One region of the Streptomyces sp. NPDC057682 genome, then DNA from elsewhere that is predicted to be linked to it. Evidence: riboswitches for the same ligand, from Rfam matches in the RefSeq annotation. Region 1 holds a riboswitch; each other region holds the start of a gene.
What was found. Region 1 has a riboswitch for cyclic di-AMP ahead of ACFVDM_RS17250 (NlpC/P60 family protein). Riboswitches for the same ligand answer to the same signal wherever they lie in the genome.
Positions count from the first base shown of each region.

Region 2: linked by a shared signal. The riboswitch ahead of ACFVDM_RS28615 (M23 family metallopeptidase) and the one ahead of ACFVDM_RS17250 (NlpC/P60 family protein) in region 1 are both predicted to bind cyclic di-AMP.
Region 3: linked by a shared signal. The riboswitch ahead of ACFVDM_RS14435 (peptidoglycan DD-metalloendopeptidase family protein) and the one ahead of ACFVDM_RS17250 (NlpC/P60 family protein) in region 1 are both predicted to bind cyclic di-AMP.
Region 4: linked by a shared signal. The riboswitch ahead of ACFVDM_RS32930 (transglycosylase family protein) and the one ahead of ACFVDM_RS17250 (NlpC/P60 family protein) in region 1 are both predicted to bind cyclic di-AMP.

Region 1 is NZ_JBHVIN010000008.1:241,003-246,824, reverse strand. It holds gene ACFVDM_RS17260 (NlpC/P60 family protein) at 1-557, opposite strand, end outside; gene ACFVDM_RS17255 (hypothetical protein) at 912-1,265, shown strand; gene ACFVDM_RS17250 (NlpC/P60 family protein) at 1,332-2,510, opposite strand; cyclic di-AMP (ydaO/yuaA leader) riboswitch at 2,509-2,675, opposite strand; gene pcrA (DNA helicase PcrA) at 2,933-5,371, shown strand; gene ACFVDM_RS17240 (M23 family metallopeptidase) at 5,426-5,822, opposite strand, start outside.
Region 2 is NZ_JBHVIN010000017.1:97,689-103,510, reverse strand. It holds gene ACFVDM_RS28625 (M16 family metallopeptidase) at 1-283, shown strand, start outside; gene ACFVDM_RS28620 (M16 family metallopeptidase) at 310-1,692, shown strand; cyclic di-AMP (ydaO/yuaA leader) riboswitch at 1,944-2,112, shown strand; gene ACFVDM_RS28615 (M23 family metallopeptidase) at 2,126-2,971, shown strand; gene ACFVDM_RS28610 (GntR family transcriptional regulator) at 3,193-3,879, shown strand; gene ACFVDM_RS28605 (HPr family phosphocarrier protein) at 4,098-4,379, opposite strand; gene ACFVDM_RS28600 (GNAT family N-acetyltransferase) at 4,553-5,822, shown strand, end outside.
Region 3 is NZ_JBHVIN010000007.1:32,692-38,513, forward strand. It holds gene ACFVDM_RS14420 (STM4012 family radical SAM protein) at 1-674, shown strand, start outside; gene ACFVDM_RS14425 (STM4011 family radical SAM protein) at 682-1,596, shown strand; gene ACFVDM_RS14430 (SGNH/GDSL hydrolase family protein) at 1,612-2,448, opposite strand; gene ACFVDM_RS14435 (peptidoglycan DD-metalloendopeptidase family protein) at 2,634-3,578, opposite strand; cyclic di-AMP (ydaO/yuaA leader) riboswitch at 3,584-3,737, opposite strand; gene ACFVDM_RS14440 (tyrosine-protein phosphatase) at 4,227-5,039, shown strand; gene ACFVDM_RS14445 (DUF6126 family protein) at 5,083-5,259, opposite strand; gene ACFVDM_RS14450 (helix-turn-helix domain-containing protein) at 5,306-5,822, opposite strand, start outside.
Region 4 is NZ_JBHVIN010000022.1:103,615-109,436, forward strand. It holds gene ACFVDM_RS32910 (exopolyphosphatase) at 1-376, opposite strand, end outside; gene ACFVDM_RS32915 (DUF501 domain-containing protein) at 412-957, opposite strand; gene ACFVDM_RS32920 (septum formation initiator family protein) at 1,024-1,494, opposite strand; gene eno (phosphopyruvate hydratase) at 1,590-2,870, opposite strand; gene ACFVDM_RS32930 (transglycosylase family protein) at 3,158-3,901, opposite strand; cyclic di-AMP (ydaO/yuaA leader) riboswitch at 3,906-4,075, opposite strand; gene ACFVDM_RS32935 (transglycosylase family protein) at 4,377-5,372, opposite strand; gene ACFVDM_RS32940 (cytochrome P450) at 5,486-5,822, opposite strand, start outside.

The DNA of each region.
Region 1 (5,822 bases):
ACGGTGTCCTTGTGTTCCTTCAGGGCGGCCCGGCGGGCGGCCAGCTCGCGCAGCTGCCCGGCGGCCTCGGCGCGGACCTGGGCGACGTCGGCGACCTGGCGCCGCACGGTGCGCAGCTCGGTGGCGCGGCGTTCGCCCGCCCGCTCGACGTACGCGGCGCGGCGGAGGTACTGGTCCGGGTCGGAGGAGAGGGCCAGCTGCAGGGCGGGGTCGATGCCGGAGGAACGGTACTGCGCGGCGGCGTAGGCACCGAGGGCCTGCCGCGCGGTGTTGAGCCGCTCGGTCCGGCGGGCGGCCTCGTCGCGCAGGGCGTCCACGGAGCGGGCGGTGGCGGCGGCCTTCTCCTTGGCGCCGTTGTACTGCTCGGTGGCGGCCTCCGCCTCCCGGTAGAGCCGGTCGACCCGGGCCTTGACCTGGGCGGCGGTGGGGGCGGGATCGGCGTGCGCCGGTCCCGGCAACGCGGCGGCCGTCGCGGCCCCGGCGAGGGCCAGCGTCGCGGCGGTGCGGGCAGCAGTGCCGGTGTGCGGGCGCTGCTTGGTCTTGCGGTGCGCTGCCACGAGGGCGGGCGTCCTTCCTTGCGACTGCCCGCCGGGGCCTACCGGCGGGCCCGCCGCTCCCGCGGGGGACCGCGCACAGGGGGTGCGGCCCGCCGCGGGACCCGGCGGGGCGACCGCCGGCGCACCGCCCCGCACGGGGGCCGGTGGTGGGGGGTCACCTGGACGGGACGCTAAACCCGGGGCACGGGCAGGAGTTGTAATGACCGCTATTGTCTGAATTTGGCGTTGCGTTGTTCCTTGATGACCGGAAATACCGCACCAGAGTCAGGCAATTCGTGCATCCTCCGGTCAAACGGTCAGGAAGGCCCACCTGGCTGCCGGGTGCTGGTATGGGCGCGGCTAGGCTGCGGAGCCATGCGCGTACTCATCGATGTCTTCGTCGCCCTGCACATCATCGGCATCGCCTCCCTGCTGGGCGGATTCCTCACCCAGATGAAGGCCATGGGGGCCGGCACGGCGCGGTTCGTCCCGGCGATGCTGCACGGTGCGCTGACCATGCTCGTCACCGGGATCGCCCTCGTCGGGCTCGACCAGGCCGACGACCACCCGGTGAACAACGTGAAGATCGGCATCAAGCTGCTGATCCTGGTCGTCATCCTCGGGATCGTGTACGTCAAGCGCGACGAGGAGAAGGTCGACAAGGGCCTCTTCGCCGCCGTCGGCGGACTGACCGTCGTCAACATCTTCATCGCCACGCTCTGGACCTGAGCGCCGAGACGCCGAGGGGCCGGTCCGTTCACGGGCCGGCCCCTCGGCGTCTCGGACGCGGACCCGTCAGGCCGGGCGCACGCTTCCGTAGATCGGCATGTAGTAGATCGACTCCTCGCGCACGTTCGCCCCGGGCTTCGGCGCGTGGATCATCATGCCGTCGCCCTTGTAGATGCCGACGTGACTGATGTCGTCGTAGAAGAAGACCAGGTCACCGGGGCGCAGATCCGCCGTGGCGACCCGGGTGCCGATGTTCACCTGGTCCCAGGTGGTCCGCGGGATGTCGACCCCGGCGGCCTTCCACGCGGCCTGGGTCAGCCCCGAGCAGTCGTACGAGGCGGGGCCGGTCGCCCCCCACACGTACGGCTTGCCCATCTGGGCCTCGGCGAACGCCATGACCTTGTCGGCCTTCGTCGTGGCGCTGCTGTCCGAGCCGGTGCCCGTACCGGTTCCGGTGCCGCTGCCCGCGTCCGTGCCGCCGCCGCTCTGCTTGGCGGCCTCGGCTGCCTCCTCGGCCTTGCGGTCGGCCTCGGCCTTCGCGGCGGCCTGCTTCTTCGCCAGCTCCGCGGCCTTGCGCTTGGCCTCGGCCTCCTTCTTCCGCTCCAGCTCGGCCAGCCGCGCCTTCTCCTCGGCGGTCAGCTTCGACAGCAGCGTCCGGGCCTCGGACAGCTTCGTCTGGACGGCCTGCTTGCTGGTCCGCAGCGCCGCCTGGGACTCGGTGAGCGTCTCCAGGCTCTTCACGGCCTCGGCCCGCTGCTTGGACGCCTTCGCCTGCTGCGTACGGAAGTCCGAGACCGCCTTGGTCTGGCGCTCGGTCATCCGGTCCATGAGGTGGTTCTGGTCGAAGAACGACTGCGGGTCGTCGGCCAGGAAGAACGTGGCGGTCGGCGCGAGGGCGCCGCCCCGGTACTGGGCGGCGGCATAGGTGCCGAGCGTCCTGCGGGCCTCGTTGAGCTTCTCGGTCCGCTTGGCGACGTCGTCCAGGAGCGTGTCCACCTTGGACTTCTGGGCGGCGGTCGACTCCTTCGCCTGGTTGTACTGCTGGGTCGCGGTCCCCGCCTGCCGGTAGAGGTCGTCGACCTTCTTCTGGACGTCCTCGATGCTCGGCTTGGGGGCCGGCGCGGCCAGCGCGCTCTGCGACGACAGCAGGGTCACGGACGCGAGAGCGGCGGTCGTGATCCCGACGGCGGGGCCGGTGGTGCGCACCCGGGTGCGCGGTTTGCGATGCGACGCCAAGGTCTGCATCTCCTTCCGTGGACCGCCTACCGGGTTAGCTGTCGGGTTCGGGCGGAACGGAAGGCTGCCCTACGGTCCAGGTGGGGGTTGCGGACCGATTCACCCCGGTGCTTCGTGTGGGTCCCCGGTTCCGGGCGCCTCGTGCGCGCAGCCCGGATTCGGCGTGGCCGCCCGCTCGGCGTGGATCGCCTCTGGGGGTACGGGCCGCCCGACGGAGCACGCTAGCCAACTCATGGTGCCCCTGTGAAGGTTGGTGTTCGATATGCCCGATACGTTTTTGTGACCTTGCCGGATCGGGGTGCCGGGGGTGCCTCCGACCGGCGTTTCCCTTACCGGGAGCGGCCCGACGGTCGCCCTGCGTATCGGGCGAAGGTGAGCTGTTCACCACTCCGCCCCCACCTGTCAGTGCGCCCGCCTAGACTCGTACAGCGATGAGCAGCCTCTTTGACGACAGCTTCCTGGCCGGCCTCCAGCAACCGGAGGAAGGGCCCCCGCCGCCCCCCGAGGACTCCGCGCCCGAAGAGGTGCCGGAGGACCTCTTCGCGGGCGTGTACGACGGGCCCCCGCCGCCCCGCGAGGCGTACTACCGGGACGGCGCCCACCGCCCCGTCATCGACGCCGCCGCACTGCTCGACGGGCTGAACACCGAGCAGCGCGCCGCCGTGGTGCACTCCGGTTCCCCGCTGCTCATCGTCGCCGGGGCCGGCTCCGGCAAGACCCGGGTGCTGACCCACCGCATCGCCCATCTGCTGGCCGAGCGCGGGGTGCACCCGGGCCAGATCCTCGCGATCACCTTCACCAACAAGGCCGCGGGCGAGATGAAGGAGCGCGTCGAACAGCTCGTCGGGCCCCGGGCCAACGCCATGTGGGTCATGACCTTCCACAGCGCCTGCGTCCGCATCCTGCGCCGGGAGTCGAAGAAGCTCGGCTTCACGTCCTCGTTCTCGATCTACGACGCCGCCGACTCCAAGCGCCTGATGGCCCTGGTCTGCCGCGACCTGGACCTCGACCCCAAGCGCTTCCCGCCGAAGTCGTTCACGGCGAAGGTCTCGAACCTGAAGAACGAGCTGATCGACGAGGAGACCTTCGCCGGCCAGGCCGCCGACGGCTTCGAGAAGACCCTCGCCCAGGCCTACACGCTGTACCAGGCCCGGCTGCGCGAGGCCAACGCGCTGGACTTCGACGACATCATCATGACGACGGTCCACCTGCTCCAGGCGTTCCCCGACGTCGCCGAGCACTACCGCCGCCGCTTCCGCCACGTCCTCGTCGACGAGTACCAGGACACCAACCACGCGCAGTACACCCTCGTACGGGAGCTGGTCGGCCCCACGGGCCCCGACGACGCCCCCGGCGAGCTGTGCGTCGTGGGTGACGCGGACCAGTCGATCTACGCCTTCCGCGGCGCCACCATCCGCAACATCCTCCAGTTCGAGGAGGACTACCCGGACGCGACCACCATCCTGCTGGAGCAGAACTACCGCTCCACGCAGACGATCCTCTCCGCGGCCAACGCGGTCATCGAGCGCAACGAGAGCCGCCGTCCCAAGAACCTCTGGACCAAGGCCGGCACCGGCGCCCGGATCACCGGCTACGTCGCGGACACCGAGCACGACGAGGCCCAGTTCGTCGCCGACGAGATCGACCGGCTGACCGACACGGACGAGGCGAAGGCCGGCGACGTCGCCGTCTTCTACCGGACCAACGCGCAGTCCCGTGTCTTCGAGGAGATCTTCATCCGCGTCGGCCTGCCCTACAAGGTCGTCGGCGGCGTGCGCTTCTACGAGCGCAAGGAGGTCCGGGACGTCCTGGCCTACCTCCGGGTCCTCGCCAACCCCGAGGACACCGTCCCGCTGCGGCGCATCCTCAACGTCCCCAAGCGCGGCATCGGCGACCGCGCCGAGGCCATGATCGACGCCCTCTCCCTGCGCGAGAAGATCTCCTTCCCGCAGGCGCTGCGCCGGGTCGACGAGGCGTACGGGATGGCCGCGCGCTCGGCCAACGCCGTCAAGCGGTTCAACACGCTGATGGAGGAGCTGCGCACGATCGTCGAGTCCGGCGCCGGACCCGCCGTCGTGCTGGAGGCCGTGCTGGAGCGTACGGGCTATCTCGCCGAACTCCAGGCCTCCACCGACCCCCAGGACGAGACCCGTATCGAGAACCTCCAGGAACTCGCCGCCGTCGCCCTCGAATTCGAGCAGGAGCGCGGCGAGGAGGAGGGCGCGGGCACCCTGGCGGAGTTCCTGGAGAAGGTCGCGCTCGTCGCCGACTCCGACCAGATCCCGGACGAGGACACCGACGGCTCCGGCGTCATCACCCTGATGACCCTGCACACCGCCAAGGGCCTCGAATTCCCGGTGGTCTTCCTCACCGGCATGGAGGACGGCGTCTTCCCGCACATGAGGGCCCTCGGCCAGACCAAGGAACTGGAGGAGGAGCGCCGTCTCGCGTACGTCGGCATCACCCGCGCCCGCGAACGCCTCTACCTCACCCGCGCCGCCATGCGCAGCGCCTGGGGCCAGCCCTCGTACAACCCGCCGTCGCGGTTCCTGGAGGAGATCCCCGACCAGCACCTGGAGTGGAAGCGCAAGGGCCCGATGGCGGCCCCGGCGGGTCCGACCTCGGGCATCACCTCGTCGCTCTCCGCCTCCCGCGCGCGCTCCGGGCCCTCCGGCTTCGCGACCCGGCGGGCCTCGGAGAAGCCGACGGTCTCGCTGGCGGTCGGGGACCGGGTCACCCACGACCAGTTCGGTCTGGGCACGGTGACGGCGGTCGAGGGCGTCGGCGACCAGGCCAAGGCCACGGTGGACTTCGGCGACGAACGCCCGAAGAAGCTGCTGCTGAGGTACGCGCCGGTCGAGAAGCTCTGACCCGCGCCGCCCCGGGAGCCGTGACCGGCTCCCGGGTGCGGGATGCCGCAGGGCTCAGGTGGGGTTGACGCCGTGGCTGCGGAGCCAGGTCAGCGGGTTGATCGCCGCGCCGCCGCCGGGCCGCACCTCGAAGTGCAGATGCGGTCCGGTCGAGTTGCCCGTGTCACCGGAGTACGCGATGACGTCGCCGGCCTTGACCGGGCCCGAGCGGATCCGGGTGCTGGAGAGGTGGCAGTACCAGGTCTCCGTGCCGTCGGCCATGGTCACGATCGCCATGTTCCCGTAGGCGCTGTTGAACTGCGTGCGCACGGTGCCGTCGGTCGCCGCCATCACCGGCGTGCCGGGGCCGACGGGGAAGTCGATGCCGGTGTGCACCGACATCCAGTTGACGCCCGCCTGGCCGAAGTAGGCGCTGAGACCGTGCTGCTTGACCGGCAGGACGAACTTGGGG
Region 2 (5,822 bases), on a different contig from region 1:
ACGCGCGCAGGCCCAGTTGGAGCGCGAGTGGCTGGACCGTCTCGGTACCGTCGCGGGCCGCGCGGACGAACTGTGCCGGTACGCGGTGCTGTTCGGCGACCCCCAGCTCGCCCTGACCGCCGTGCACCGCGTCCTCGACGTCACGGCCGACGAGGTCAAGGCGGCCGCCAGGGCCCAGCTGCGGCCCGACAACCGGGCGGTCCTGGTCTACGAGCCGGTCGAGCCGGCCGACGAGGCGGACGCCGACACCGACACCGACGCGCACGAGGGGGCGGACCAGTGACCGACGCTGCCGCGACTGGAGTTTCGATGCAGTACCACCCGCAGCCCGCCCCGGGCGCGGCCAAGCCCTGGGCCTTCCCCGCCCCCGAGCGCGGCGCGCTGCCCAACGGGCTCACGGTGCTGCGCTGCCACCGCCCCGGCCAGCAGGTCGTCGCCGTCGAGATCTTCCTCGACGCCCCGCTGGACGCCGAGCCCGCGGGCCTCGACGGCGTCGCCACGATCATGGCGCGGGCCCTGTCGGAGGGCACCGACAAGCGCAGCGCCGAGGAGTTCGCGGCCGAGCTGGAGCGGTGCGGCGCCACCCTGGACGCTCACGCGGACCACCCCGGCCTCCGGGTCTCCCTGGAGGTCCCGGCCTCCCGGCTGCCCAAGGCGCTGGGGCTGGTCGCCGAGGCGCTGCGCGCCCCCGCCTTCGCCGACAGCGAGGTCGAGCGCCTGGTGGGCAACCGCCTGGACGAGATCCCGCACGAGCAGGCGAACCCCGCCCGGCGGGCCGCCAAGCAGCTCTCCAAGGAGCTCTTCCCGGCCACCGCCCGGATGTCCCGGCCGCGCCAGGGCACCGAGGAGACCGTGTCCCGGATCGACGCCGCGGCCGTGCGCGCCTTCTACGACGCCCATGTCCGCCCGTCCACCGCCACCGCCGTGGTCGTCGGTGATCTCACGGACATCGACCTGGACGCGCTGCTCGCCGACACCCTCGGCGACTGGTCGGGCAACACCGTCGAGCCCCGCCCGGCCCCGCCGATCACCGCCGACGACACCGGCCGCGTGGTGATCGTGGACCGTCCGGGCGCGGTGCAGACGCAGCTGCTGATCGGCCGGATCGGCGCCGACCGCCACGACAGCGTCTGGCCCGCGCAGGTGCTCGGCACCTACTGCCTGGGCGGCACCCTGACCTCCCGGCTCGACCGGGTGCTGCGCGAGGAGAAGGGCTACACGTACGGCGTGCGGGCCTTCGCCCAGGTGCTGCGCTCCTCGGCCCCCGACTCGGCCTCCGGGGCGACGGGTGCCTCGACGCTCGCCATCAGCGGTTCGGTGGACACGGAATCCACCGGCCCGGCGCTGGACGACCTGTGGAAGGTGCTGCGCACACTGGCCGCCGAGGGGCTGACGGACGCCGAGCGCGAGACGGCCGTGCAGAACCTCGTGGGGGTCGCCCCGCTGAAGTTCGAGACGGCGGCCTCCGTCGCCGGGACCCTCGCCGACCAGGTCGAGCAGCATCTGCCCGACGACTACCAGGCGACGCTGTACGCCCGGCTCGCCGAGACCGGCACGGTGGAGGCGACCGCCGCCGTCGTGAACGCGTTCCCGGTGGACCGTCTCGTCACGGTGCTGGTGGGGGACGCCTCGCAGATCGCCGAGCCCGTCCGGGCCCTGGGCATCGGAGAGGTGTCGGTCGTCACGGGCTGAGGGCCGGCCGGCCCGGTCGCGTCGCCGACGGACACGTCCGGAGGGAACGGGACCGGGGGAACGGGACCGAGGGATGGACCGCACGGAGAACACTCCGCGCGGTCCATCCCTTTTGTACCTTCTGGGAGGAAAGCTGACTGTTCGCCCTGTGGGATGTGCGACAAATCCGGCTGTCCGTTTGGTCCGCCTCCGTGCCGCCGCTTAGCGTCGGCTCCGCTGTCCGCACCCGTATGCCGCATCCGTGACGTACCGGGCAGCCATCGCCGAGTCCCCCTCAGGCGCGAGCCGGGGGAGCCGGGGACCCACGCAGTCCCTGGGGTGAATCGGACGCCCACGCCCCGGACCGGGGCCACGGCATCCGTAGGAGACCTTCCTGCTCCGAACCCGTCAGCTAACCCGGTAGGCGAGAAGGAAGGAAAGGACCAGCCACTCCATGGCGTTCACCCGTGCCACCGGGAAGCATCGTGCCCCGGGCCGTCTGACCCGCGCCGGTGCGAAGGCCGTCGGCATCGCGACCCTGGCCACCACCGGAGTCGTCGGCGCACTGGCCTCCCCGTCCGTCGCCGCCGACGCCGAGACCCCGTCCGTCGCCGACACCGGCCTCACCCAGGTCATCGCCATCGAGCAGGACCTCGCCGACCGCGTCGGCGCCCAGGCCGAGGCGCAGCAGCACCAGGCCGACGCCGCCGCGAAGAAGAAGGCGAAGGCCGAGGCGGCCGCCAGGAAGAAGGCCGAGGCGAAGAAGAAGGCCGAGCTCCGGGCGGAGGCGAAGAAGAAGGCCCGCGCCGCCGCCGAGGCCCGCGCCGCCGACGCCGAGGAGGCCCGCGAGAGCGCCGCCCGCGCCGCCCGTTCCGCCGAGCGCGCCCGCCTCGGCGCGTACCGGCTCCCCGTCGCAGGGACGTACGTCTCCACCGGCTACAAGTCGAGCGGTTCCCTCTGGTCCTCCGGCAGCCACTCCGGCATCGACTTCCACGCCGCCTCCGGCAGCTCCGTCGTCGCCGTCGGCGCCGGCACGGTCGTCGAGGCCGGCTGGGGCGGCGCGTACGGCAACAACATCGTGCTGCGGATGACGGACGGCACGTACACCCAGTACGGCCACCTGTCCTCGATCGGCGTGTCCGTCGGCCAGGGCGTCGCCGCCGGGCAGCAGATCGGACTCTCCGGCTCCACCGGCAACTCGACCGGTCCCCACCTCCACTTCGAGGCGCGCACCACCCCCTCGTACGGCTCCGACATGGATCCGATCGCCTACCTCCGCGCCCACGGCGTCTCCCTCTGAGACCCGCGACACCCCGAAGGCCCCGGCACGCACCGCCGGGGCCTTCGGCATGTCCGGGCGGTCCGGGCGCGCGGACGGGACACCCGCGCCCGACTCGGCCCGGGGCCAAAAGATATTCATGAATGAACGCCCGGCATCGGAAATGCGACCGCATTGCAATAGAGTCGCGGGACAGGTGTCGATCGGCCGCGATCCGCGGGGACGAGGGCGGGGGTTCGGACATGCGTATTCCAGCGCATTCGGTATGCACGGCCATTCGTGAAGACATTGTGTCGGGTGTCTTCGAACGCGGCAGCCGGCTCACCGAGGAGGTGCTGGCGCGACGGTACGGGGTCTCCCGCGTGCCGGTGCGCGAGGCGCTGCGCACCCTGGAGTCCGAGGGGTTCGTGGTCACCCGCAGACACGCGGGAGCCTGTGTCGCCGAACCCACCGAGCAGGAGGCCGTCGACCTCCTGGAGATGCGGACGCTGCTGGAGCCGCTGGGGGCGGCCCGTGCCGCGCGGCGCCGCACCGAGGCGCATCTGAAGGTGCTCCGGGGCCTGGTCAGACTCGGTCAGGAGCGGGCCAGGCGCGGCGAGGGCGAGGACCTGCGGTCCCTGGGCGCTTGGTTCCACGAGACGCTCGCCCAGGCCTCCGGCAGTCCGGGCCTCATCGCTCTGCTCACCCAGCTCCGTCACAAGATCGCCTGGATGTACACGGCCGACCCGCCGTCCCGGCCGGGCGACGTCTGGGCCGAGTACGGGGCCATCGTGGACGCCGTGGCGCGCGGCGACGCCGAACGGGCCAGGGCCCTCACCGCCCAGCACGCCGAGCGGGCCGGGGCCGCTCACCGGCTGCGCCGTACCGCCTCCGCGGGCAAGGTGAGGAATGCGCAACATCCCGTACACACCCCGAGTGGCCGTTCGTAATGAAGGCGCCGTATACAAAGAGGAGCGGAATTCGAGGGGGGCTTTTCTGCTGCCCTGAATTCGGTTTTCTTTTCAGGGGTGCCGTTATCCGTGCCGAAGGTCGTCGCCGATTCGTCCGGCGGTGATCCGGCGCCCCGGAAAGCGAAAACCGCGCCGCCCCGGTCGGGGGGTGGCGCGGTTTCGGCGCGGAGTGCTCCGGCGGGTGCGGCCGGTCCGGTTCAGACGGTCTCGGGGAGCTCGTCCAGGCCCTCGGCGACCAGCTTGGAGAGGCGGTCCAGGGCGGCGTCGGCGTTCTCCGCGTCGGACGCCAGGACGATCTCCTCGCCGCCCTGCGCGCCGAGGCCGAGCACGGCGAGCATCGAGGCGGCGTTGACCGGGTTGCCGTCGGCCTTGGCGATCGTCACGGGGATGCCGGAGGCCGTGGCGGCACGGACGAAGATGGAAGCGGGGCGGGCGTGCAGGCCCTCGGCCCAACCGACGTTGACGCGGCGCTCAGCCATGGTTCTGCCCTTCACGAATCAATAGTTGTCTAGACCAGTCTCTCATGCAGTGCGCGGTGCTCCGGCCGGGCCGCGCCGCGCACCCTGGCAGGTGCGCCACCGCCGCCCGGCCACCCCAGACTGCCCCGGCCCCGTGCCCCACGCGACCGGTGGCGGCGCCGTAGGCTTTGCGCATGCAGCCCTCTCCGGAGCAGAGTCCGCATCACGCCTACCCCGATCACTGGGAGGCGGACGTGGTGCTCCGTGACGGTGGCACCGCCCGGATCAGGCCCATCACCACGGACGACGCCGAGCGGCTGGTCAGCTTCTACGAGCAGGTCTCCGACGAGTCGAAGTACTACCGGTTCTTCGCGCCCTACCCCCGGCTCTCCGCCAAGGACGTCCACCGCTTCACCCATCACGACTACGTCGACCGGGTGGGCCTCGCGGTCACGGTGGGCGGCGAGTTCATCGCCACCGTCCGCTACGACCGGATCGATGCGACCGGACGCCCCGCCTCCGCGCCCGCCGACGAGGCCGAGGTGGCCTTCCTCGTCCAGGACGCGCACCAGGGCCGTGGAGTCGCCTCCACCCTCCTCGAACACATCGCGGCCGTCGCCCGCGAACGCGGCATCCGGCGCTTCGCCGCCGAGGTGCTGCCCGCCAACACCAAGATGATCAAGGTGTTCCGTGACGCCGGCTACACCCAGCAGCGCAGCTTCGAGGACGGATCCGTCCACCTCACCCTGGACCTCGAACCCACCGCCGAGTCCCTGGCCGTGCAGCGCGCCCGTGAACAGCGTGCCGAGGCCCGCTCCGTGCAGCGACTGCTCGCCCCCGGCTCCGTCGCCGTCATCGGCGCCGGACGCACCCCGGGCGGCGTCGGACGCACCGTCCTGCGCAACCTCCTGGCCGCCGGTTTCACCGGCCGCGTCCACGCCGTGAACCACGCCATCACCCCCGGCCAGGACACCCTCGACGGCGTACCCGCCCACCGCTCACTCGGCGAGATCGGCGAACCGGTCGACCTCGCGGTGGTCGCCGTCCCCGCCGACCGCGTCCCCGAAGCCGTCGCCGACTGCGGCGAGCACGGCGTCCAGGGCCTCGTCGTCCTCTCCGCCGGATACGCCGAGTGGGGCGCCGAGGGCCGCGAGCGCCAGCGCGAACTGGTGCGGCAGGCCCGTTCGTACGGCATGCGGATCATCGGCCCCAACGCCTTCGGCATCATCAACAACTCCGAGGCCGTCCGGCTCAACGCCTCCCTCGCACCGGAGCGGCCCGCATCCGGCCGCATCGGCCTGTTCACCCAGTCCGGCGCGATCGGCATCGCCCTGCTGTCCGGTCTCTACCGGCGCGGCGCGGGGCTCTCCACCTTCATCTCGGCCGGCAACCGGGCCGACATCTCGGGCAACGACTTCCTGCAGTACTGGTACGAGGACCCGGACACCGACGTCGCCCTGCTGT
Region 3 (5,822 bases), on a different contig from region 1:
GGCGCCCCGAGGAGCTGTACCTCTACCCGCTGTACGTCCGGCCCCTCACCGGTCTCGACAGGGCCGCGGCCGCCGGGGAGACGGCGCCGGACGCGGAGTGGGACGAGCAGCGGCTGCGGCTGTACCGCACCGGCCGCGACCATCTCCTGGAGCAGGGGTACGAGCAGGTGTCGATGCGGATGTTCCGCCGCCGCGACGCCCCGCGCGCGGAGGGCCCGAACGACTACGCCTGCCAGACCGACGGCATGATCGGCCTGGGCTGCGGCGCGCGGTCGTACACCTCGCGGCTGCACTACTCCTTCGACTACGCGGTGGACATGCGCGAGGTGCGGTCCATCATCGACCGCTACACGGCCACCGAGGACTTCTCCCGGGCCGAGGTCGGGCGGTACACGGACGGGGACGAGGCGCGGCGCCGCCATCTCCTCCAGTCGGTCCTCCAGGCCGAGGGCATGGACCTGGCGGGGTACCACGAGCGGTTCGGCGGCTCGCCGTACGAGGACTTCCCCGCCGAGCTGGCCCGCTTCGAGGAGCGCGGCTGGCTGGATCCGGCGGCTCCCGCGCGGGGGCTGCTGCGGCTGACGGCCGAGGGGCTGGCGTATTCGGACGCGCTGGGCCCGGAGCTGTTCTCCCCCGCCGTGCGGGCCGCGATGGCCGCGTACGAGACGAGGTGAGCGGGGCGTGGACCTGACGATCCTGTACCGGGGCCCGCTGGCCTCGTGCGACTACGACTGCCCGTACTGCCCGTTCGCCAAGCGCCGCGACAGCCGGGAGCAGCTGCGGGCGGACCGGGCCGCGCTGGAGCGGTTCACCGCCTGGGTGGCGGAGCAGACCGGGGACCGGATCTCGGTGCTCTTCACTCCATGGGGCGAGGGGCTGGTGCGGTCCTGGTACCGCCGGGCGATGGTCGAGCTGGCCGGGCTGCCGCAGGTGCGCCGGGTCGCGATCCAGACCAACCTCGGCGGCCGTACGCGCTGGCTGGCCGAGGCGGGCGCGGCGGGCCGCGAGAAGATCGCGCTGTGGTGCACGTACCACCCGGGGCAGACGCCGTACGAACGGTTCCTGGGCCGCTGCGAGGAGCTGGGGGCGCTGGGGATCCGTTACAGCGTGGGGGTGGTGGGGCTCGACGGGCATCTGGTCGAGGCGCGGCGGCTGCGCGCGGCGCTGCCCGAGGAGGTCTATCTCTGGATCAACGCCGCCGAGGGCGTGACCTACACGGACGAGGAGGCCGGGCGGTGGACCGAGATCGATCCGCTGTTCCCGTACAGCCGCCATCCGCACCGCTCGGCCGGGCTGCCCTGCCGGACCGGTGAGTCGGTGATCTCGGTCGACGGCGAGGGGACGGTGCGCCGCTGCCACTTCGTCCGCGCGGAGCTGGGCAACCTGTACGACGGGAGCTACCGGGCGGCGCTGCGGCCCCGTGCCTGTCCGCGGGCGGTGTGCGACTGCCACATCGGGTACGTCCATCTGGAGACGCTGCCCCTGTACGACGTCTTCGCGGGCGGGGTGCTGGAACGCGTTCCGGCGGTGCCGCCGTCCCGGCTCCTGCCGCTGTCCCCCGTCCCCCCGGCCGGGGTGCCGGCCCTGGGCGACTGAGGACAGCGGGGCCGGTCAGAGCGGCAGCAGATCGGGGCGCTTGGCCTCGACGTGGTCGCCGGAGGACTCGCCGCGCAGCCGTCGGCCGATCCACGGCACGAGGTATTCGCGCGCCCAGTGGATGTCGTCCCGGCGCACTTCGAGCGTGCCGCGCGGGTCCTGCGGCGGCCAGGCCTGGTCCGGGTCGGCGGGCACCTCGTAGCCGAGGACCTGGGCGGCGCGCAGGGCGACCCGCGTGTGCCCCTCGGCCGAGAGGTGCAGCCGGTCGTCGTCCCAGGCCCGCCGGTCCTGGACCGAGCGCAGCGACCACAGGTCGAGCACCGGGCAGTCGTAGCGGTCGGCGATGGCCCGCACATGGGCGGTGTACGTGGCGATCTTGCCGCGCAGATGGCGCAGGACCGGTACCCCGCGGGTGTCGAAGCCGGTGGTCACCATCACGGTGCCGACCGCGCCGGTCAGATCGGCGACCGCGCGCTCGAAGCGCTCGGCCACGTCGTCCGGGTCGGTGCCCGGCCGGATGATGTCGTTGCCGCCGGCACAGAAGCTCACCAGGTCGGGGGCGAGTTCCTTGGCGCGCGGCACCTGCTCCTCGACGATCTGGTCGAGGAGGCGTCCTCGTACGGCGAGATTGGCGTAACGGAAGTTCCCGTGGGCCGTTCCGGGGTCGGGGAACTGGTCCGGGAGCTGGTCCGCGAGGAGGACCGCGAAGCGGTCCGCCCAGCCGACGAAGGTTCCGTCGGGGCCGGGGTCGCCGACGCCCTCGGTGAAGCTGTCGCCAATCGCCGCGTACGACTCGATGGCGCCCTGTCGTCGTCCGGCGCCCTGCTTGATGTTGTTCGAATCGTCTGCCACAAGGGCATATCCTGCACCGCCGAATGTGACCTACGCGACCGTAATAAGGGGTTGACGGGTGGTGAGATAGACCACCCGGTCAGGTTTTGGTAAAGGGGGAATAAGCAGAGGGACGGTGCGCCGCCGCGCACCGTCCCTCTGCTTATTGCCGGGTCCGGTTCACCGGACCCCTACTGCCAGGGGAATCAGACGTTGATCCCGTGCGACGCCAGGTAGGCGATCGGGTCGATGTCCGAGCCGTACTCCGGGCCCGTGCGGACCTCGAAGTGGAGGTGCGGGCCGGTGGCGTTGCCGGTGGAGCCGGAGAGGCCGACCTGCTGGCCCGCGGTCACGGTCTGGCCCGCCGAGACGGAGAGCGAGGACATGTGGCCGTACTGGGAGTAGTGGCCGTCGGCGTGCTTGATGACGACCTGGTTGCCGTACGCGCCGCCCCAGCCGGCGGTGACGACGGTGCCGGAGGTGATGGCCTTCACGCTGGTGCCGGTGGAGACGGGGAAGTCGATACCGGTGTGGCTGCCGCTGGACCAGTTGGAGCCGGAGGCGCGGTAGGCGGTGGTGTGGTTGCCCGGGACCGGGTGGACGTAACCCGAGTCGTTGCTCTGGGTGGCCGGGGCGGTGCTCTCCTGGGCGTCCGAGGAGCCGGACGACGCCGGGGCCTTGGTCGCGGGGGCCTTGGACTCGGCGGCGGCCGGGGCCTTGGCCGGGGTCTTCGCGGCGGGGGCCTTCGCGGCGGCGGACGCACCGGCGGAGTGGCCCCAGCTCTTCGCACCGAGGGTCAGCTTCATCCCCGGGAAGATCAGGCTCGGGTTCTCGCCGACGACCTCGCGGTTGTCCTGGTACAGCTTCTGCCAGCCGCCCTTGACGTGGTGCTCGGCGGCGATCTTCGAGAGGTAGTCGCCGGAGACCACGGAGTAGGTGGTGGTGCCGGCCTGGTGGGCGGCGACCGGCTTGGCCGGGGTGGCGTGCGCGGCGGCGGCCGTCTTCGCGGCGGGAGCGGTCTGCTCCGCGGCACTGGCACCGGTGGCACCGAGCAGCGGGAGGGCGATGACGGCTCCGCCGGCGCTGGCGACGACGACGCCGCGGGCGATGGTGCTGGACTTGGGACGGCGGTGCTTACCCGAGATGGGCATGAAGGATTTCCTCTCCGGCGCCTGCGAGGTGAGCTGTCGGGTTCGGACTGGAGATGTCCGGTCGCGCCGGGCGCGACTTCACCCCGAGCCGTCGGGAATTCCCGGACGGCGGCCTACCTGGTTCCCCCGCTCCTGCCACGCGGTGAGTGAGTGCGAATTCCGGTCGGCGGCAGGATTAGGCGGTCCGTCCGGATTGACATGGAACGTAAGCGAGCCGGGACGGCGGAAACAAGCCATCGCTTCCGCGGCGGATTCCACGCCCGAATCCCGACACGGAATTCCGGTCACCCTCCGTGGATTACGGATCTTGGCTTTCCGCGAGGTGCCGGGGAATACCCCACGGCCGCGCCACCACACACCGTCACGGATATGATCCCGCTCACGAGGGCCCGGCCATCTCCCGTGCAATCAGGGCACGTTCGACCAAATACACCAAATCGGACATGTCATGGCCATCGCCCCTCCCGGACCGGTACTCCGCGGGTACGGCCGGCCTTCCGATCCGGCCCGCGCGGTGCCTCCGGGCACCCGCCACAAGCGCGGAAGAAGGCGGACGCCGAGATGATTGCCCGACGAAACAATGTCGTATCGTCACGGAAGTGAACGCCCCGGCGACCCGCGCCGGCGACCGAGCCTCCAGGAGTGAACGTGACGCAGCAGCTGCCGCAGACCCCGCCGACGGAGCCCGAGCTGACCGGGGTCCGCAACTTCCGGGACGTGGGCGGGCTCCCCGCCGCCGACGGGCGCCGGGTGCGTTTCGGACGGCTCTACCGCAGCGGTCATCTGGCGCACGCGACCCCCGAGGACGCCGCCTTTCTCTCGGGCCTCGGCCTGCACACGGTCTTCGACTTCCGCAACAGCGCCGACCACAAGCTCGACGGACGGGACGTGGAGCTGCCGGGCGTGCGCAATGTGAGCATCCCGCTCAGCGACCCCGCGGACGGAGCCGAGTTCTGGCGGATGGTCCGCGACGGGAACATGTCCGAGCTGCGGTCGATCCTGGCCGACGGCAAGGGCGCCGACCGCATGATCGCCTCGTACCGCCGGACCATCCTGGACCGCACGGCCGAGCACAGCCGGGTGCTGCACGCCCTCGCCGAGGACAGCGTGCCGGCGCTGATGCACTGCGCGGCGGGCAAGGACCGGGCGGGGCTCTCGATCGCCGTGGCCCTGCTCGCGGTCGGCGTCGAGCGCGACGCCATCGAGGCCGACTACCTGAAGTCCAACGACGCCCACCGCCGCTACCGGGTCCGCCGCAGCGACACCTCACCGGCCGGCACCTCGCCCGAGGTGATGGAACTGCTCAACCCGCTCTTCGGCGCCCACCGCGACTACCTGGCCGCGGCCTTCGACACGATCGACTCCACCTGGGGCGGCACCGACCGCTACCTCGCCGACGGGCTGAAGCTCGCCCCGCCGACGCGCGAGCGACTGCGCGAGCGGCTGCTCGACGGGGTCTGACCACAGGCGGGGTCCCCCCGCCCGGCGGGGGCACACCTGACCGCTACTGGTTGTGCATCCCCACGGCGAAGAGCAGGTAGAGGAAACCCGCGATGACGTGCCCGGCCACCAGATAGGCGAAGAGCCTGATGACGAGCCCGCGGGGCATCTTCTTCTCCTGCGGGTCGTAGTTCTTGGTCCGCGCCGGGGTGAGCGGGTCGTAGTTCTCGGAATCCGACATGACGGTTCCTCTCTGCCGGCCCGGGGGCCGGTGGCGGGACGGTGCCTCAGGGACGGTGGACGGCGCCGCCGAGACACAACTCGGCGGCGGGGCTCTGCAGCAGGGTGTGGACGAAGAGCAGTTCGGCACCCTCGCGGCCCGCGGCCGTGATCCGGTGCGGGGTGAGCGAGTCGAAGTGCGCGCTGTCGCCGGGCGCGAGGTCGTGCACGGATTCACCGAGGACGACCCGGAGGTGTCCGGTCAGGACGTACAGCCACTCCTCGCCGGGGTGGACGCGCACCAGATCGCCCTGGGCCCCGTGGGGAACGAGGACGCGCAGTGCCTGCATCGCCCGGCCGGAGCCACCGGCCTGCTGGTACGTCCAGCCGTCGGCCTCGGCGCCTTCGAACCTCCGGCCGCGGACGATCGCGTCACGTTCCGGGGGCATCTCTCCCAGCAGCTCGGAGACCGTCGTACCGTAGATCCTGGCCAGACCGAGCAGCATCGGCAGCGAGGGCTGGCGTCGGCCCGTTTCGAGCCGGGAGAGATGGGCGGGCGAGAGTCCGGCCCGCTGGGCGGCGCTC
Region 4 (5,822 bases), on a different contig from region 1:
GCTCCCTGGTGGCCCCGTCGAAGGAGAACGCGGCCTCCTGGTCGCCGCTGATCACCTCGGGCTCGACGCCGAGGATCGCGTGGATCCCCCGGACGAACTCGTCCCGGTTCTCCGCGTCCCGGGAGGCGGAGGTCGCGACGAAGCGGATCCGCTCCACGCCGTGCTCCTTGATCACGTCCGCGTACCGGCGGCAGGCCGCGAAGGTGCGCTCCAGGGCCTCCGGCGCCAGCCGGCCGGTCCGGTCGACCCCTTGGCCGAGCCGGACGATCTCCATCCGGCGGTCCAGCTCGACGAGCCCGCCGGTGGCGGGGTCGGCGTCGGCGACCAGCAGGCGGATCGAGTTGGTCCCGCAGTCGATGGCGGCTACACGCGTCATGAACTCAAGCCTCTCCGGCGCATCGTGTGGTGTTCTCAGGCCTCGTCCGACGCCTCGTCCGGCGTCCCGCAGGGCGTCACGCACGGCCCCTTGCGCCACCACTCCGGCAGCATGGCGATCGCCTCGTCGCCGAGCGGGTTCACCCCGGGCCCGGCCGCGAGCGAGTGCCCCACGAGCACGTGCAGGCACTTCACGCGGTCCGGCATGCCGCCGGCGCTCGGGAAGCCCTCCAGGACCTCGATGGCGTCGCGGCGGGCGAGGTAGTCCTCGTGCGCGGCGCGGTAGGCGGCGGCCAGCTCGGGGTCGGTGGCGAGACGCTCGGTCATCTCCTTCATGACCCCGTTCGCCTCCAGCGTGCCGATCGCGGAGGCCGCGCGCGGGCAGGTGAGGTAGTACGTCGTCGGGAACGGCGTACCGTCCTCCAGCCGGGGCTGGGTCTCCACCACGTCCGGGTTGCCGCACGGGCACCGGTGCGCGATGGCGCGCAGCCCGCGCGGCGGGCGCCCCAGCTGCTGCTGGAAGGCGGCGATGTCCGCCTCGGTGGGCGGGGTGGACTCGGTCTGCGGAGGGGGGGTTTCCATGCCTGCCTAGGGTTCTGATCGGACTGCTCGAACTGCGGGGTTCCGCAGCGGTACAAGGGGGGCGGCTCAACCGCGGTCGGCGCTGTCCACGCCGTCCCACAGGTTGGAGTGCCACGGCCGGCCGGAGTCCTCCGGCGCACCGTCGCGCTCCCTGGCCGCGTCCGGGTCGACCACGGTGTAGCCGGTCTCCCCGGGAAGAAGGTAGTGCAGGTGCTCGCGGGCCAGCCGCCTGATGTAGGCGTCGTCCTGGAGCCGGGCCTTCTCGTCGCGCAGCTGCTCGGTCCGCGTCTCGGCCTCCTGCGCCAGCCGCTCCTGTTCGGCGATCTCGTCGCGCTGCGACACGTACTGCCGCATCGGATAGGCGAGGGCGACGATCAGCGAGCAGACCACCAGGGCCAGGAAGGCGGCCCGGCCGGTGAGCCGGGAGCGGCGGGCCTGACGGCGGTTCTGGGAGCGGTAGACGCGGGCCGCGGTCTGCTCGCCGAGCAACCGCAGCCGGGTCGCGGTGGAGAACCGGTCCCGGTCCTTCGCGGCCATGTCTCCGCCTCCCCATTACGCACGTCCGTCCCCGCACACGGTACGGGACCGAGTGCGGGGACGGACGGAGGCCGGGTCGGTTGCCCCGGGCCGGATCAGCCCTTGAAGCGCGGGAACGCCGAGCGGCCGGCGTACACCGCGGCGTCGTCGAGGATCTCCTCGATGCGCAGCAGCTGGTTGTACTTGGCGACGCGGTCCGAGCGGGCCGGGGCGCCGGTCTTGATCTGGCCGCAGTTCACGGCGACCGCGAGGTCGGCGATGGTGACGTCCTCGGTCTCGCCGGAGCGGTGCGACATCATGCACTTGAAGCCGTTGCGCTGGGCCAGCTCGACGGCGTCCAGGGTCTCGGTCAGCGAACCGATCTGGTTGACCTTGACGAGCAGGGCGTTGGCGGAGCCCTCCTCGATGCCGCGGGCCAGGCGCTCCGGGTTGGTGACGAAGAGGTCGTCGCCGACGATCTGGACCTTGGCGCCGAGCTTGTCGGTGATGACCTTCCAGCCGGCCCAGTCGTCCTCGTACAGCGGGTCCTCGATGGAGACCAGCGGGTACGCGGAGACGAGCTCCTCGTAGTACTCGGTCATCTCGGCGGCCGAGCGGGACTTGCCCTCGAACTCGTACTTTCCGTCCTTGTAGAACTCCGAGGCGGCGACGTCGAGCGCGAGAGCGATGTCCTTGCCCGGGGCGTAGCCGGCCTCCTTGATGGCCTCGACGATGAGGTCCAGGGCGGCGCGGTTCGACTCCAGGTTCGGCGCGAAGCCGCCCTCGTCGCCGAGACCGGTGGAGAGGCCCTTGGTCTTCAGGACCTTCTTCAGGGTGTGGTAGACCTCGGCACCCCAGCGCAGGGCCTCGGAGAAGGACTCCGCGCCGATCGGGGCGATCATGAACTCCTGGATGTCCACGTTGGAGTCCGCGTGCGAACCGCCGTTGAGGATGTTCATCATCGGAACGGGCAGCAGGTGCGCGTTCGGGCCGCCGAGGTAGCGGAAAAGCGGCAGGTCCGAGGCCTCGGAGGCGGCGTGGGCCACGGCGAGCGAGACGCCGAGGATGGCGTTGGCGCCCAGCGAGCCCTTGTTCTCGGTGGCGTCCAGGTCAAACATCGCCTGGTCGATCAGGCGCTGCTCGGTGGCGTCGTAGCCGACCAGCTCCGGGCCGATCTGCTCGATGACGGCGAGGACGGCCTTCTCGACGCCCTTGCCCTGGTAGCGGTTGGGGTCTCCGTCGCGAAGCTCGATGGCCTCGAAGGCACCGGTGGAGGCGCCGGACGGAACGGCAGCACGGCCGGTGCTGCCGTCGTCGAGGCCGACCTCGACCTCGACCGTGGGGTTTCCGCGGGAGTCGAGGATTTCCCGGGCTACGACGACGTCGATGGACGGCACGAGGCATCTCCTTCTGGGATATGACGCTTGGGGTGCGGGGCCACGTGGGCCTTGCGACAAGAGCCTAACCGGCCCGGCGGCCTGCGTCGGCCGACCGCCCGACCCCTGGGACGAAAAAGGACCCAAGGGCATGCACAACGGGACGAAAGGGCAGAAATTTACTGACTGGTAACTACAACAGTTGAACGGTCCCCGGCCCGAACGAGCGGACCCCGGCCCGGCACGCACGGGGGGAGGGTGCGCGCCGGGCCGGGGCGTCCGGAGTCAGCGACGAGGAGGGATCGCGACTACTTGGTCAGGTGGAGCTGCTGGCCCGGGTAGATCAGGTCGGCGTCCTTGACGATGTCCTTGTTCAGCTCGAACAGGGCCTGCCAGCCGCCCTCGACGTCATGGGCGGCGGCGATCTCGCTCAGCGAGTCGCCGGTGACGACCTTGTACTCGCCGTCACCCTTGGCGACCTTCTGGCCGGTCGGGGTGGTGACGGTCTTCGCGGCCTTCTTCGGCTCGCTCTTCGCCGGGGCGGGGGTGCGGTCCGAGCGGTTGGTGGCCGGGGCCTCGGTGCGCTCGGCCTGCTTCTGGGGCGCGGCCTCCTGCTTGGGGGCCTGCTCGGTCTTGGCGGCGGAGGAGCCGGTGTCGACGCCCGGGTCGACACCGTCGTTGGTCAGGTTGCCGGCACCGGCGCAGGCCCAGGCGCCCGGACCCTGGAGGGCGAGGAGCTTCTCGGCGGTGGCGATCTGCTGGGCCTTGGTGGCCAGGTCGGCACGGGGCGCGTACTGGGTACCGCCGGCGGCGGCCCAGCTGGACTGGGAGAACTGCAGGCCGCCGTAGTAGCCGTTGCCGGTGTTGATGGACCAGTTGCCACCGGACTCGCACTGGGCGACGGCGTCCCAGGTGGCCACCGAGGCGGCGGAGGCACCGGTCGCGCCCATCAGCGGGACGGCGACGGCGGCACCGGCGACACCGGCGAGCGTGGCGATCCGGACGGCCTTGGAGGGGCGGCGGTGCTTGTTGGCCTTGCGGTTGAGCAGCATCGAGTCTTCTCCTCACCGACGCCTGCGAGGTGAGCTGTCGGGTTCGGGCCTAGTGAGTTGCCCGGTCGCACGTCCTAGCGTGCGACTTCACCCCAAGCCGGTCCCGGCGTCCTGCGACGTCCGGCTCCGGCGCCTACCTGGGTCCCCCGCTCCTGCCTACGGCGCTTTCGCGTCTGTTCCCTCCGACCGACGGCAGGATTCGGCGTGACGGTCGACGGGGCCCGCGGTGCGAGCGGTTCAGACCGTAAACACACCCAACCCCGACATTCAAAGACGGACATACCGGAAAAACATCCCTTACTTGCATCTGACAAACCTACATTTGCGCAGGTCGGAACGGATGCGACGGGACCTCCCGGACACAACACGCCAGTTCACGCAAAGAGACCTATGTCTCACTTGGTCGAAAGTGGGACATAGGCCTCTGAACTACCCCGGAATCCGGGGCTTTTTCAGCCGGTGGACCGGGCCGGACTCACTCGGCCGGTGCACCGAGGTCGAGGCTCTGGCCAGGCAGGATCAGGTCGGGGTCGGAGCCGATCTCGTCCTTGTTGGTCTCGTAGAGCGCCGTCCAGCCGCCGGGCAGCTCGTGCTCCTGCGCGATCGCCCAGAGGTTGTCGCCGGTCCGGACGGTGTACGTGCCGTCGGCCGTCGCGACCCCGGCGTCGCGGGCACCGGTCGTGCCGCGCGAGGTGTGCCGCCCCGTGTCGCGGTCCCCGTCGGTGCCGGTCCGCCGGGTCTCCTCGGGTGCGGGCGCGCCGCGGTGCTTGCCGCCCTGCCCGCTGTTCCCGGCCTGCTCCCCGTCGCCCCGCGCCGCGCCGGAGGCGTCCGCCCCCGAGGCGTCCCGCGCGTCCCCGGCCCCGGCCGACGGCGTCGCCGACGGGGAGGCGGAGGCGTCCGGCTTGGCGTGCTTGCCGCGCGAGGCGTCCGCGCCCTCGCCCTTGCCGCCGTTGCCGCCCTGGTCGCCCTTGCCGTCCGCGGAGGCGTCGCCCGTGGCCCCGGCCTCCGCCGAGGGGTCGGCGCTCGCGCTGCCGGACGGGTCGGCGGAGGGCTGGTCGGACGGGAGGCCGCCCGGGTCCACCCCCGGCAGGCCGGTGTCCGTGGCGAGCCCGGAGACGACCGCGCAACTGGGCCACGCCTTCGGGCCCCGGTCCGCCAGCACCTTCTCGGCGACGGCGATCTGCTGCGAGCGGCTGGCGAGGTCGGCGCGCTCGGCGTAGGACTCGCCGCCGTACGCCTTCCAGAGCTCCGGGGAGAACTGGAGGCCGCCGTAGGAGCCGTTGCCGAGGTCGGCGCTCCACATCCCGCCGCTCTCGCACTCGGCCACCCGGTCCCAGGTCGAGGCGTCCGCCGCGTGGGCGCCCGCGGCGCCGAGCAGCGGGATGGCGATGGCCGAGCCGGTCACGCCTGCGGCGACGACGATGGCGGGAGCCTGTCGGGGACGACGGTGCCTGCCGTTCGCGGAGCCCATGGGGATGCCTTCCGTGTGACGGGTGGGTCGAACGGTGAACCTAGCGGGACTCGAACGGATGTCACAAGTCGATGCAGCGCAGATCACGCCGACATCACAGAGTTGACAGAAAGTCACCTTCCGCCCGTGCCCGCTTCCGGACCGAACTCGACCGGAAGTGTGCGCAGTCCGCGCATGATCAGCCCGCCACGCCAGCGCAAATCGGCTGATTCCCCGGCAAGCCGGAGGTCCGGCAGGCGTTTCAGCAGCGTGGCGAGGGCCGTCTGGCCCTCCAGCCGGGCGAGCGGGGCCCCGAGGCAGTAGTGGATGCCGTGCCCGTACCCCAGGTGCGGGTTGTCACGCCGCGCGAGGTCCAGCGTGTCCGGCCCCTCGAAGCGCGCCGGGTCCCGGTCGGCGGCGGCCAGCACCACGAGCACCGGATCGCCCTCGGCCACCCGCTGCCCGCCGATG